Linked DNA regions of Prochlorococcus marinus str. AS9601. The protein of the gene in region 1 binds, or shares a complex with, the protein of each later gene. Links are inferred from orthologs where the notes say so. Each region holds a gene or a part of one and is shown in the gene's direction. Other genes may lie near its edges.

Region 1 (7,914 bases):
AAAAGAAGGGCCGAAAACAAAATTGTGATAAATTGCAAAAGCCTTTGGATGATGGCTTGGAAATATATTTAGTATTTGCAATCCGATCTTTTGAGGAAACCACTTTTTTAATGATCTACCTTCTACATCTTTTTTTAGATTTTGTACTAATGTATTTACAACTTTTACTGCAAAAACTCCCGATGCTGGTCTTTTTGCTGAACCTACAACTGCACAATCACCGACAGCAAAGATTCCAGAGAAACTTTTTATCTGCAAATTCTGATTTGTAATTATTCTGCTATGAGAATCCGAATCTAATAATTTTTTTTGTACCCATAACGGAGACGTATTTCCAGTGCATAAAAGAAGCTTACCATAATCAAAATGAAGTTTTTCAACTAATTCAATATTGGAATTCCGTAAACTTTTTAGGATTTTATTATTAATTTTTCTTGAATCACATAATAGTTTTAAAGGTCTATCTCCCCATCTTTTTCTCAAAGCATATGATACTTCAATTGCAGCGAGTCCACTCCCAACAATTACAAATGGAAGTTCATTAACTGAATCAAAAATGTCCTCTTTAAGTATTGAGTCATAAGCACTTAAAAAAGGTTTAATTGAAAAAGCATTTCGATTTTTAACTTGTGATTCAAATTCTTTTGGAATTATTGTTTGACTTCCATAATTAAGCACCAACTTCGAATAATTAACTGAAGGTCTATTACTTAAAACAATTTTCTTTAAATTGAAATCAATATCCTTTACTTCTTCTTCTATAAAAGATACTTTTGCATTTTTTGCTAAAGATTTTATATCAATTAAACTCTCTTCTAATGTGATTGATTTTGAAATTACCGATGGGAATAAAGCCGAGTAAACTAAATGAGAATCTCTAGATATAATTGAAACAGGAATTTCTGGCATTAATTTCGGAAACATTAACCATTTCTTCAATAAAGAAACATTTGAGTGCCCTCCTCCAATTAGTACCAGATGATTAAAAGTCATTTACATCACTATGAATAAAGAACATTTATTACCAATTGAAAAATCAAGATTAGGAGTGATTGGTGGAAGTGGATTTTATTCAATGGATCAAATAGAGTACTCAAGAGAACTAGAAATCAATACTCCCTATGGTAAACCTTCTGATTCAATAAAAGTATATAATCTTGGAAACTTAGAGATAGCTTTTATTCCTAGACATGGCAGAACGCATAGTTTAAATCCTTCTGAAATCCCTTACAAAGCAAATATTTGGGCTCTAAGATCAATAGGAGTAAGGTGGATTATTGCTCCATCAGCAGTTGGTTCATTACAAGAACAGATAAGGCCACTCGATATAGTGGTTCCAGATCAATTTATAGACCGGACAAAAAATAGACCTGCAACCTTCTTTAACGAGGGAGCTGTTGCTCACGTAACTATGGGAGATCCCTTCTGCACAAATTTATCACGTATTTTAAGTGAAATCGGAGAAAAAAATATTCCTGGCGGTAGACAATTGCATAGAGGGGGTACCTATCTAGCAATGGAAGGTCCCGCTTTCTCAACTAGAGCAGAATCTAATTTATATAGGAGTTGGGGATGTTCAATAATTGGAATGACGAACCACACAGAAGCAAGATTAGCTAAAGAAGCTGAAATAGCTTACTCCTCTTTATCTATGGTTACCGATTATGATTGCTGGCATCAAACTCATCAAGAAGTTTCTGTAGAGATGGTTTTGGATAATCTTAGATCAAATACTGAAGTAGCTAATAAAATAATATTTGAAGTAGCCAAATTAATTGAAAAAGAAAGGCCAAAAAGTAAGTCTCATTTTTCATTAAAAGATGGATTAATCACCAAAAAAGAAAATATCCCAAGCTCCACAGAAGAGAAACTAAGGATATTTACTGATTCTTATTAGGCTTATTTGATATAAGTGATTATCAGGTCAAAGTAAGGAATTGTTAGCCTCCAGCCCCAACTCCTTGGTATGAACCATAGAAGAATATTCCTAAAACGAAGATAACTGCAATTCCACCTGCTGTAGCAACAAGCCATAAAGGAAGAGTTCCTTCAGTCCATCTTCTTTCCCATGCAACTGCTGGTCTACCGTCGGGAAGTCTATCTGGAATTCTTCCATCAGGTCCTTTTAATTTACTCATGATTTTAATTTAATTGAAAAAGTAACTGGAAAATAAAATTCCCAATACAAAGACTGATAATAAGCCTAAATAAAGGCTTGTACGATTAAGTTCAACTGGAACTTTGTTAGGATTTTCGTTTACTTGCATGATAGTTAAATTTATCGGGCTACGAATTGCATAGCAGCAATAGAACCTAAAAAGAATACTGATGGAATAGCTAGAGCGTGAACTGCTAGCCAACGGACAGTAAATATAGGATAAACGCGGACTTCAGCAGCCTGCATTGGAGCTTGAGAATTAGTCATTGTTATTTTGTTCTTAAATCTAGTTGAGATTTAGCTTCATATCTTTGTGTTACGACAGGTGCTTTAGATTCAGATGATTGGAAATAACTGTCTGGACGAGGAGTTCCGAAAGCATCGTAAGCTAAGCCTGTATATACAAATAAGAAGCCTGCTATAAAGATAGCTGGTAATGTTACTGCATGAATAATCCAGTATCTAATACTGGTGATTATTTCAAAAAATGGGCGTTCACCCGTTGAACCTGCGGCCATAATCACAAATGTTTACCCTATGATCTTACAGTGTAAAATCATAAGTTCGCGAAGAAATTAACAGGTTGGTTACAGACAGTTGCTAAATCTTTCAAAAATTAATTTTTTTTTTACTATTAAATCGATTTATTTAAAGTTAGCTATTCCATTTAAGGATATAACCACGCTCACCAAGTACAAATCCTTTTTGATTGTCTAAAGCCTCCTTATCAAGAAAAACTATTTTAATGTAGTTTGTTGGCAATTCAGAAGCAATAGGATCTTTATTCCAAGTTTTACCTTGATCTTTACTTACTATTAAAGTTCCATTACCCCCGCCAGCCCATATATCACCATTTGGATCCCATCCCATGTCTAGATAATTGTATCCATTCAGAATTGGGATAATAGGCTTTGACCAATTTTCTAAGTCATTAGTATCTTCATTAAATCTAATTTCTGCTCCTCTAGAAAGCATCCATAAACTTCCTTCTGGATTAAAACCAATACTTTGAACTCTTTTGCTACTTGCTCTTTGATGAGCTATCCATGCGTCACTATCCTTTTCCAAAGTAGAAAAGAAATTGCCTAGACTACTTACACTGACATAATCTCCCTTATTAGTCCTTCTTAAATCTCTTACACCTCCAGAACCAGATGCATCAACAACTTTTGCATTCCATGATTCACCACTATCTGATGTTTCATATATAGCACCTGCAGTGGTAGCCAATTCTGCAACACCTGCATCAACTGTTGTTATTAGAAATGGTTGGCCTGGTAATTTGTTACCTAGAGATAAACGTGTCCAATTCTTTCCTGCATCAAGTGTATGCATAACTAATGAAGGCTGACCTATTAACCATCCCTCTTCCCCTTTAAAATCTATATCTAGAAGACGAAAGTTCTCTTCACTTGGTAAATCTAAATTTCTTTTTTCCCAAGTTTCCCCTCCATCATTAGATTCCATAATAAGTCTATTAGAACCTACTAAAAATCCATTTTTATTATCTATAAAATCAACATCTAAAGCATTAGCCTGGTCCTCAAACTGAATTGTTTTCCAAGGGCTGCTATCACTCATCTTTACTCCTGTAGATGAACAACTGCTCAATACAAAACAAAGGAGAACTGATAAAAGAAGATTGGGAATACTAGTAATAATTTTTTTCATTTGTATATATTAATGCAAAGAGTACAAAGAAAGGAACATAGCGGCAGCAAACGCCAGACCTCCAAAAATCAATATGTTTTTTTGTCCAGGAGGTAAACTGTTAAAACCAAACCCATAAACTAAATTTTCTTCAAAACCACTAGGTTTAGATTTAGGACCTATATCCTTATAAAAATTTTTACCCGCTCGACAAACAGGGCAAGCGAAGGTATTTCCATCTAACTCTGAAAAAGGAGTGTTTTTAGGTATGTTTAATTTTTTATTTCCTTCAGACGGATCATAAATATATCCACAACTTCTACATTCGAATCTATTTTGTTCTAAATTAAGGACAGGTTGTTCAACATTTACTCCTGAGGAGTTTTCAGAAAGTTTTTCTTTCTCAAGGGCTTCAACTATTTTGTTTTCCTCAGAGGCTGGTTGAATGTTTTCACTCACGGCTTATTATTGTTCTTTAAGAACTTTAAAAGATTTTGCTTAATTAAGCGACTTTTATTCAAAATTAATTTTTAAGATGTTTTTATTAACTGGCTATGAATACTTTTTAGGTTTCCTTCTAATTGCCGCAGCTGTACCAGTATTAGCTCTAGTTACTAATCTCATCGTTGCACCAAAAGGCAGAACAGGGGAAAGAAAACTTACATATGAATCCGGAATGGAGCCTATAGGAGGAGCATGGATTCAATTTAATATTCGTTATTACATGTTTGCCTTGGTTTTCGTTATATTTGATGTTGAGACAGTATTCCTTTATCCTTGGGCTGTTGCTTTCAATAGATTAGGCTTATTAGCTTTTATTGAGGCTTTGATTTTCATTGCAATACTTGTTATTGCCTTAGCATATGCATGGAGAAAAGGTGCTTTAGAATGGAGTTAAAAAATTGAAACCACAATTATCCCCAAAAGCAATAAGAGAAATTCGAGAAGGGACTTGCAATCCTCTTGGTGCACCCCAAGTTACTACAGATTTGAGCGAAAATATTATATTGACAAGCTTAGACGATCTTCATAATTGGGCTAGACTAAGCAGTTTATGGCCTCTCTTGTACGGAACAGCTTGTTGTTTTATAGAATTTGCTGCATTAATTGGATCTAGATTTGATTTTGATAGATTTGGATTAGTACCTAGAAGCTCGCCAAGGCAAGCAGATTTGCTAATAGTTGCAGGAACAGTAACTATGAAGATGGCTCCAGCCCTTGTTAGGCTTTATGAACAAATGCCTGAACCAAAGTATGTTATCGCTATGGGTGCTTGCACAATCACAGGTGGTATGTTCAGTGCAGATTCTACAACTGCTGTAAGAGGCGTTGATAAATTGATACCAGTTGATTTATACCTTCCAGGATGTCCACCAAGACCAGAAGCAATTTTTGATGCTGTAATTAAATTAAGAAAAAAAGTTGGTAATGAATCAATTTTAGAGCGCACAAAAACAGAACAAACTCACAGATACATAACATCTGATCACGAAATGAATCTCGTTTTCTCAGAAAATACAGGTGAATATCTAAACAAAACTTCAGCTAACGTAATACCCCCTTCCAAAAAAGAAAAAATAACAGAATTACCTGAAAATACTGAAAAAACTGAAATTATTAATTCTGTAGAAGATTAATGGAAAAAGACAGCCAAGCTACATCCTCAGATACTTCAATAGAAAAAGAAGGGGTTATAAGTCAATCTTTGTCTAAAGATGGGATACCAAATCAATCTTTATCTGATGATCATATAGGAATTGAAAACATTTCTGTGCAACCTAGCAAATTATATGAAGCGGTATCTGCCTTGAGAAATTACGGTTTCAACTATCTCCAATGTCAAGGAGGATATGATGAGGGACCAGGCAAAAATCTTGTAAGTTTCTACCATTTTATAACTGTTGATGATTTTCAAAAAATTGAAAAAATTAAAGAAGTCAGATTAAAAGTTTTCTTAAAAAGAGATTCTGATTTATCAATCCCTAGTTTGTACGAAATTTTTAAAGGAAGTGATTGGCAAGAAAGAGAAACTTTTGATATGTATGGAATAAATTTTATTGATCATCCCAATCCAAAAAGATTATTAATGCCTGAAGATTGGAGAGGATGGCCATTGAGAAAAGATTATATTCAGCCAGATTTCTATGAACTTCAGGATGCTTATTAGTTTATTTTTTTTAATTTGCGGTAAATAAACATAACTGCTCTTGCTAGTCTCCTTGGATCATGTCTTAGTGTTGGAGTTATTCTTTTTGCATATAGTGGTGCTTGCAAAACATAATAACCCTCAGATAATAGTTTTTCTTTATTACATTGGACAGGCTCTGCCCCTCTACTTTCGTAATAATCTACTAATGGAGACTTTTCAAATTGAGTCTGAGATAATATTGAGTCAAAAATTCGAGTATTAACTCCAAAATTTAATAATTGTTTTTCTATTGCTTTGATATGTTGATAGACATCAAGTCCATCTGTTTCTCCAGGCTGAGTCATCAAATTACTTATATAGATTTTGGGAGCATTACTTTGCAATAAAGCATCTACTATCTCTGGTACTAACAGATTAGGCAATAAAGAAGTGTAAAGACTACCTGGGCCAAGAATAATTAAATCAGCTTCTTTTATAGATTCAAGAGCACTTGGAAGAGCTGAAGGGTTTTCAGGTAGGTAACCAATCCTCGAAATTAATTTTTTAGATTTACTGATCTTGCTTTCACCAAAAATTTTTTCACCATCTTCTAATTCGGCCCATAACATAACATCAATATTTGTCGCCGGTAAAACTTGACCTTGTACCGCCAAAACCTTACTAGAGGCTTGAACTGCTTTTTCTAAATTGCCTGTAATTGTTGTTAAAGCTGACAAGAATAGATTTCCAAAACTATGGCCCTCCAGACCAGTTCCCTCTGAAAATCTGTACTGAAATAATCTAGTTAAAGTTGGTTCTTCGTTAGATAAGGCTGCCAAACAATTTCTAATATCTCCAGGAGGTTGCACACCTAATTGTTTTCTGAGAATTCCACTACTTCCACCATCATCGGATACAGTTACGATTGCTGTAATATTACTACTATAGTTTTTTAAGCCTTTCAATAAAGTAGATAAGCCTGTACCTCCCCCAATTGCAACAATATTTGGGCCTCTGTTTAATTTACTTTTAACTCTTAATGCATCAACTAAAAATGTATCTTTTTCTGGAACAAGCGCTTTTTGAATAGAATTAATACTTCTATTTTGTCCAATCCCTATTAATAATATTCCAATAACAAAAATCAATGGTCCCATAAATGAAACAGGCAAAATACTAGTTAAACCTGTCATTACTGAAAAAAAGATTTCAATAAGCCAATAGAGCGGTCTTAAATTTGTCCAAATTACCAAGCCTAATAATGTAGTCAAAAATCCTACCGCAGATGTAAGCATCCATCTTTTTATTACCAATCCTGGCAAAAGCCAACTCAAAATTCTTAAGATTTTGTTAAACAAGGCAAAATTAGACTTTTTAAAGTTTTTATAGTACCTTCTTACCCTTTTTTTACGCTTATACATTAAAAAACCTCTTGAATTATTTTTCTCAAATTTAAAGACTATATAAAATCATTATAAATCAAATTCATACATCCTTTTTTTATTTCTAAAAATAGGCAAAATGAAATATATAGATGTTTTTTATATAAGTTTTGAAAAAATCAAAGCATGCAGTTGAAACAAAAAACCTCTCAATAAACTGGGGGGAAGTTAATGTGCTTAATCAAATAAATTTTGAACTTAATGATGGAGAAAAATTAGCTATTGTTGGCCCCTCAGGTTCTGGCAAATCAACCATATTAAAAATTTTAGCAGGACTAATTTTACCTACCAAAGGAGAATTAAGAATATTTGGTGAGAAGCAAACATATTTGAGATTAGATCAAAATAATCCTCCTGATGTAAGACTAGTTTTTCAGAACCCGGCTTTATTAGGATCTCTAACTATTGAAGAAAATGTAGGTTTTCTCCTCAAGAGAAATAAAAATCTATCAAAAAAATCAATTCATGAAATAGTACGTGAATGCTTAGCTGAGGTAGGATTATTTAATGTTGAGAATAAACTTCCAAATGAATTA
Region 2 (3,138 bases), 130 kb from region 1 along the record:
TGCTGCGTTTCAACTTATTAGAAAAGGACAAGACCCAATTCAACCAAGAGATGATTTAACTTACTCATCAAATTTTCTTTACATGCTGACTGAAAAAGAACAAGATCCTATAGCTGCAAAAGTTTTTGACAGGTGTTTAATCCTACATGCCGAACATAGTTTAAACGCAAGTACATTTAGCGCTAGAGTTACTGCAAGTACTCTTACAGACCCATATGCTGTCATCGCCTCTGCAGTAGGAACCCTTGCTGGCCCACTGCATGGAGGAGCAAATGAGGACGTAATTGCAATGTTAGAAGAGATTAAAACTCCAGAAAATGCTGGGTCTTTTTTAGATAATGCAATTAAAAATAAAAGTAAGATAATGGGCTTCGGCCACAGAGAATATAAAGTTAAAGATCCAAGAGCAATAATTCTACAAAAACTGGCAGAAGAGCTTTTTATTAGATTTGGAGCAGATGAAATGTATGAAGTTGCTAAATCACTTGAGGCAGAGGCAATACCAAGACTTGGACCTAAAGGTATATTCCCTAACGTGGATTTTTATTCTGGTCTTGTTTATAGAAAACTTGGTATTCCTCGTGATTTATTTACTCCAATTTTTGCCATATCTAGAGTGGCTGGTTGGTTAGCTCATTGGAGAGAGCAACTTGGAGCAAACAGAATTTTCAGGCCATCGCAAATCTATACGGGTTCAGCACCAAGAGATTGGATCAGCCTAGAAAATAGAGAATAATATTTGCAGCTTTTCATAAAAAACACACATATTGTTTGTGAAGAGTTAATCTATTAAGTAAATAACATAAAAATTTTGGAATACGGATTAGATCTCGAATATAGTTTTAATGAATTTTTAAAAGGCTTTGGCCTTTCCAGCGAAATCGCCCATATAATTTGGCTCCCTCTGCCAATGCTTTTGGTTTTGGTAGCGGCAGTAGTTGGTGTTTTAGTAACAGTTTGGCTTGAAAGAAAAATATCTGCTGCTGCTCAGCAAAGAATAGGTCCTGAATATGCAGGAGCACTTGGCGTACTCCAACCAATTGCAGATGGGCTTAAGTTACTTGTTAAAGAGGATATTATTCCTGCTAAAGCGGATGGAATTCTCTTTACTGCAGGACCTATATTAGTACTTGTCCCAGTGATTCTATCCTGGTTAATTGTTCCTTTTGGACAAAATCTTTTAATAAGTAATGTTGGTATTGGAATTTTCCTATGGATTGCTTTAAGCAGTATCCAGCCAATAGGACTTCTCATGAGCGGATATGCATCAAATAATAAGTATTCTTTATTAGGAGGTTTAAGAGCAGCAGCTCAATCAATTAGTTATGAAATTCCTCTAGCTTTATCTGTACTAGCTATTGTACTAATGACAAATTCTCTAAGTACTATTGACATTGTCAACCAACAAAGTGGTGCTGGAATCTTAAGTTGGAATATATGGAGACAACCAGTTGGTTTTATAGTCTTTTGGATTTGTGCTCTTGCAGAATGTGAGAGACTTCCATTTGACTTACCCGAAGCTGAAGAAGAATTAGTTGCAGGATATCAAACTGAATATGCAGGGATGAAATTCGCATTGTTCTACCTAGGTAGTTACATTAATCTAATCCTTTCAGCTTTATTGGTATCAATACTTTATTTGGGAGGATGGGGTTTTCCTGTTCCAGTTGAATTAATAGCTAAGTTTCTAAACTTGCCCATTAATGCACCCTTTTTACAAGTGTTCACTGCATCAATAGGAATTGTAATGACTGTATTGAAAGCATATCTTTTAGTTTTCATTGCAATATTATTGCGTTGGACAACTCCTAGAGTAAGAATAGATCAACTATTAGACCTTGGATGGAAGTTTCTTCTTCCAATTTCTCTTGCTAATCTTTTGATAACTGCAGGATTAAAACTTGCTTTTCCGCAATTCTTTGGTGGTTAAACTTAAGTAAAAATACTTAAATTTAAAATTAATCCACTAAAATAAAATAACTAAGTAAATTCTTCAAAATGAAAAATTTTCTTCAACAAATAAATAGCTATATCAAAGAAGCATTTAATGCTGGTAAATATTTATATAATGGCTTATCAGTAACTTTTGATCATCTTCGAAGAAGACCTGTTACAGTCCAATATCCATATGAAAAATTAATACCTTCTGAGAGATATAGAGGAAGAATACATTATGAATTTGATAAATGTATTGCTTGTGAAGTTTGCGTGAGAGTTTGCCCCATAAATCTACCAGTTGTTGATTGGGTAATGAATAAAGAAACTAAAAAAAAGGAACTTAGAAATTACTCTATAGACTTTGGAGTTTGTATATTTTGCGGAAATTGTGTTGAATATTGTCCAACTAATTGTCTTTCTATGACCGAAGAATATGAATTAGCTACTTTTGACAGACACAATCTAAATTTTGATAATGTCGCACTTGGTAGGTTACCTACAAACGTCACAACAGATCCTTCAGTTAAACCTCTAAGAGAACTTGCCTATCTTCCTAAAGGTGTCATGGACCCTCATGAAATCCCAGCTTCAGATACTAGAGTTGGTAAATTACCAGAAGAAGTCTATGATTGGATGAGGCCAGAATCCAATAAAAATAAAGATAAAGTTTCTAATTCAAACAATTAATTTCCATTAATTTATGTCCATTGCAATAACAACTCAAATTATTTGTTTTACAGTTTTATCTTTAGTTATCCTTATCGGAGCACTTGGTGTTGTATTACTCGAAAGTATTGTTTATTCAGCCTTTCTTCTAGGAGGAGTTTTCATGAGTGTGGCAGGATTATATCTTCTTTTAAATGCAAGTTTTGTTGCTGCAGCTCAAGTATTAGTTTATGTAGGTGCAGTTAATGTATTAATAATATTTGCAATAATGTTAGTCAATAAAAAAGAAGATTTAAAGCCCATAAGTGACATTAAATCAAGAAGAATCATATCAACATCAATATGTTTAACCCTGCTTAGCCTGTTAATAAGAGTTGACTTGACTAATGTATGGCGCCTATCAAATCCTCAAAACTCTATAGGAGAAGAATCAACTATCAGAATTGGTGAACATCTATTTAGTGATTATTTACTACCATTTGAAGTAGCATCAGTTTTACTATTAATGGCAATGATTGGAGCTATTGTATTAGC

What was found. Proteins that work in one complex are often made in the same cells at the same time.
Region 2: the proteins of A9601_RS10675 (region 1) and nuoH are in contact, whole or in part, in a cryo-EM structure (PDB 6KHJ), measured with the Thermosynechococcus vestitus proteins. The link is inferred for Prochlorococcus marinus str. AS9601 from one-to-one orthologs. Residues at the interface, in WP_126986108.1 of Thermosynechococcus vestitus: Gly6, Tyr7, Glu8, Tyr9, Phe10, Gly12, Phe13, Leu14, Ile16, Cys17, Ser18, Pro21, Ala24, Leu25, Ala27, Ser28, Leu31, Arg32, Pro33, Ser35, Arg40, Leu41, Thr42, Thr43, Tyr44, Glu45, Ile51, Gly53, Ala54, Trp55; in WP_126985484.1 of Thermosynechococcus vestitus: Gln8, Lys26, Trp29, Leu30, Pro33, Met34, Met37, Leu38, Leu83, Ile84, Phe85, Lys86, Glu87, Asp88, Val89, Leu90, Pro91, Ala92, Thr100, Ala104, Val107, Ile108, Phe111, Leu112, Tyr114, Ile115, Ile125, Ser126, Leu128, Phe133.

The regions. Positions count from the first base shown.
Region 1 is NC_008816.1:290,583-298,496, reverse strand. Bases 3,115-6,024 are described here. They hold A9601_RS10675 (NAD(P)H-quinone oxidoreductase subunit 3), read left to right. Parts: upstream 3,115-4,343; coding sequence 4,344-4,706; downstream 4,707-6,024. Other genes in these bases: A9601_RS10660 (gluconeogenesis factor YvcK family protein), read right to left, coding at 5,972-6,024; A9601_RS10665 (NAD(P)H-quinone oxidoreductase subunit J), read left to right, coding at 5,445-5,975; A9601_RS10670 (NADH dehydrogenase subunit K), read left to right, coding at 4,711-5,445; A9601_RS10680 (rubredoxin), read right to left, coding at 3,839-4,267; A9601_RS10685 (photosynthesis system II assembly factor Ycf48), read right to left, coding at 3,115-3,829. Outside these bases: selenide, water dikinase SelD, read right to left, coding at 1-993; mtnP (S-methyl-5'-thioadenosine phosphorylase), read left to right, coding at 1,004-1,897; A9601_RS10700 (photosystem II reaction center protein J), read right to left, coding at 1,941-2,138; A9601_RS18270 (photosystem II reaction center protein L), read right to left, coding at 2,148-2,267; psbF (cytochrome b559 subunit beta), read right to left, coding at 2,279-2,425; psbE (cytochrome b559 subunit alpha), read right to left, coding at 2,428-2,676; more of A9601_RS10685, read right to left, coding at 2,813-3,114; more of A9601_RS10660, read right to left, coding at 6,025-7,357; A9601_RS10655 (ABC transporter ATP-binding protein), read left to right, coding at 7,489-7,914. UniProt on the Escherichia coli protein: NDH-1 shuttles electrons from NADH, via FMN and iron-sulfur (Fe-S) centers, to quinones in the respiratory chain. The immediate electron acceptor for the enzyme in this species is believed to be ubiquinone.
Region 2 is NC_008816.1:163,728-166,865, reverse strand. What follows is about bases 1-2,870. They hold nuoH (NADH-quinone oxidoreductase subunit NuoH), read left to right. Parts: upstream 1-811; coding sequence 812-1,930; downstream 1,931-2,870. Other genes in these bases: A9601_RS09970 (NADH-quinone oxidoreductase subunit J), read left to right, coding at 2,639-2,870; ndhI (NAD(P)H-quinone oxidoreductase subunit I), read left to right, coding at 1,999-2,625; A9601_RS09985 (citrate synthase), read left to right, coding at 1-736. In the rest of the region: more of A9601_RS09970, read left to right, coding at 2,871-3,138. UniProt on the Escherichia coli protein: NDH-1 shuttles electrons from NADH, via FMN and iron-sulfur (Fe-S) centers, to quinones in the respiratory chain. The immediate electron acceptor for the enzyme in this species is believed to be ubiquinone.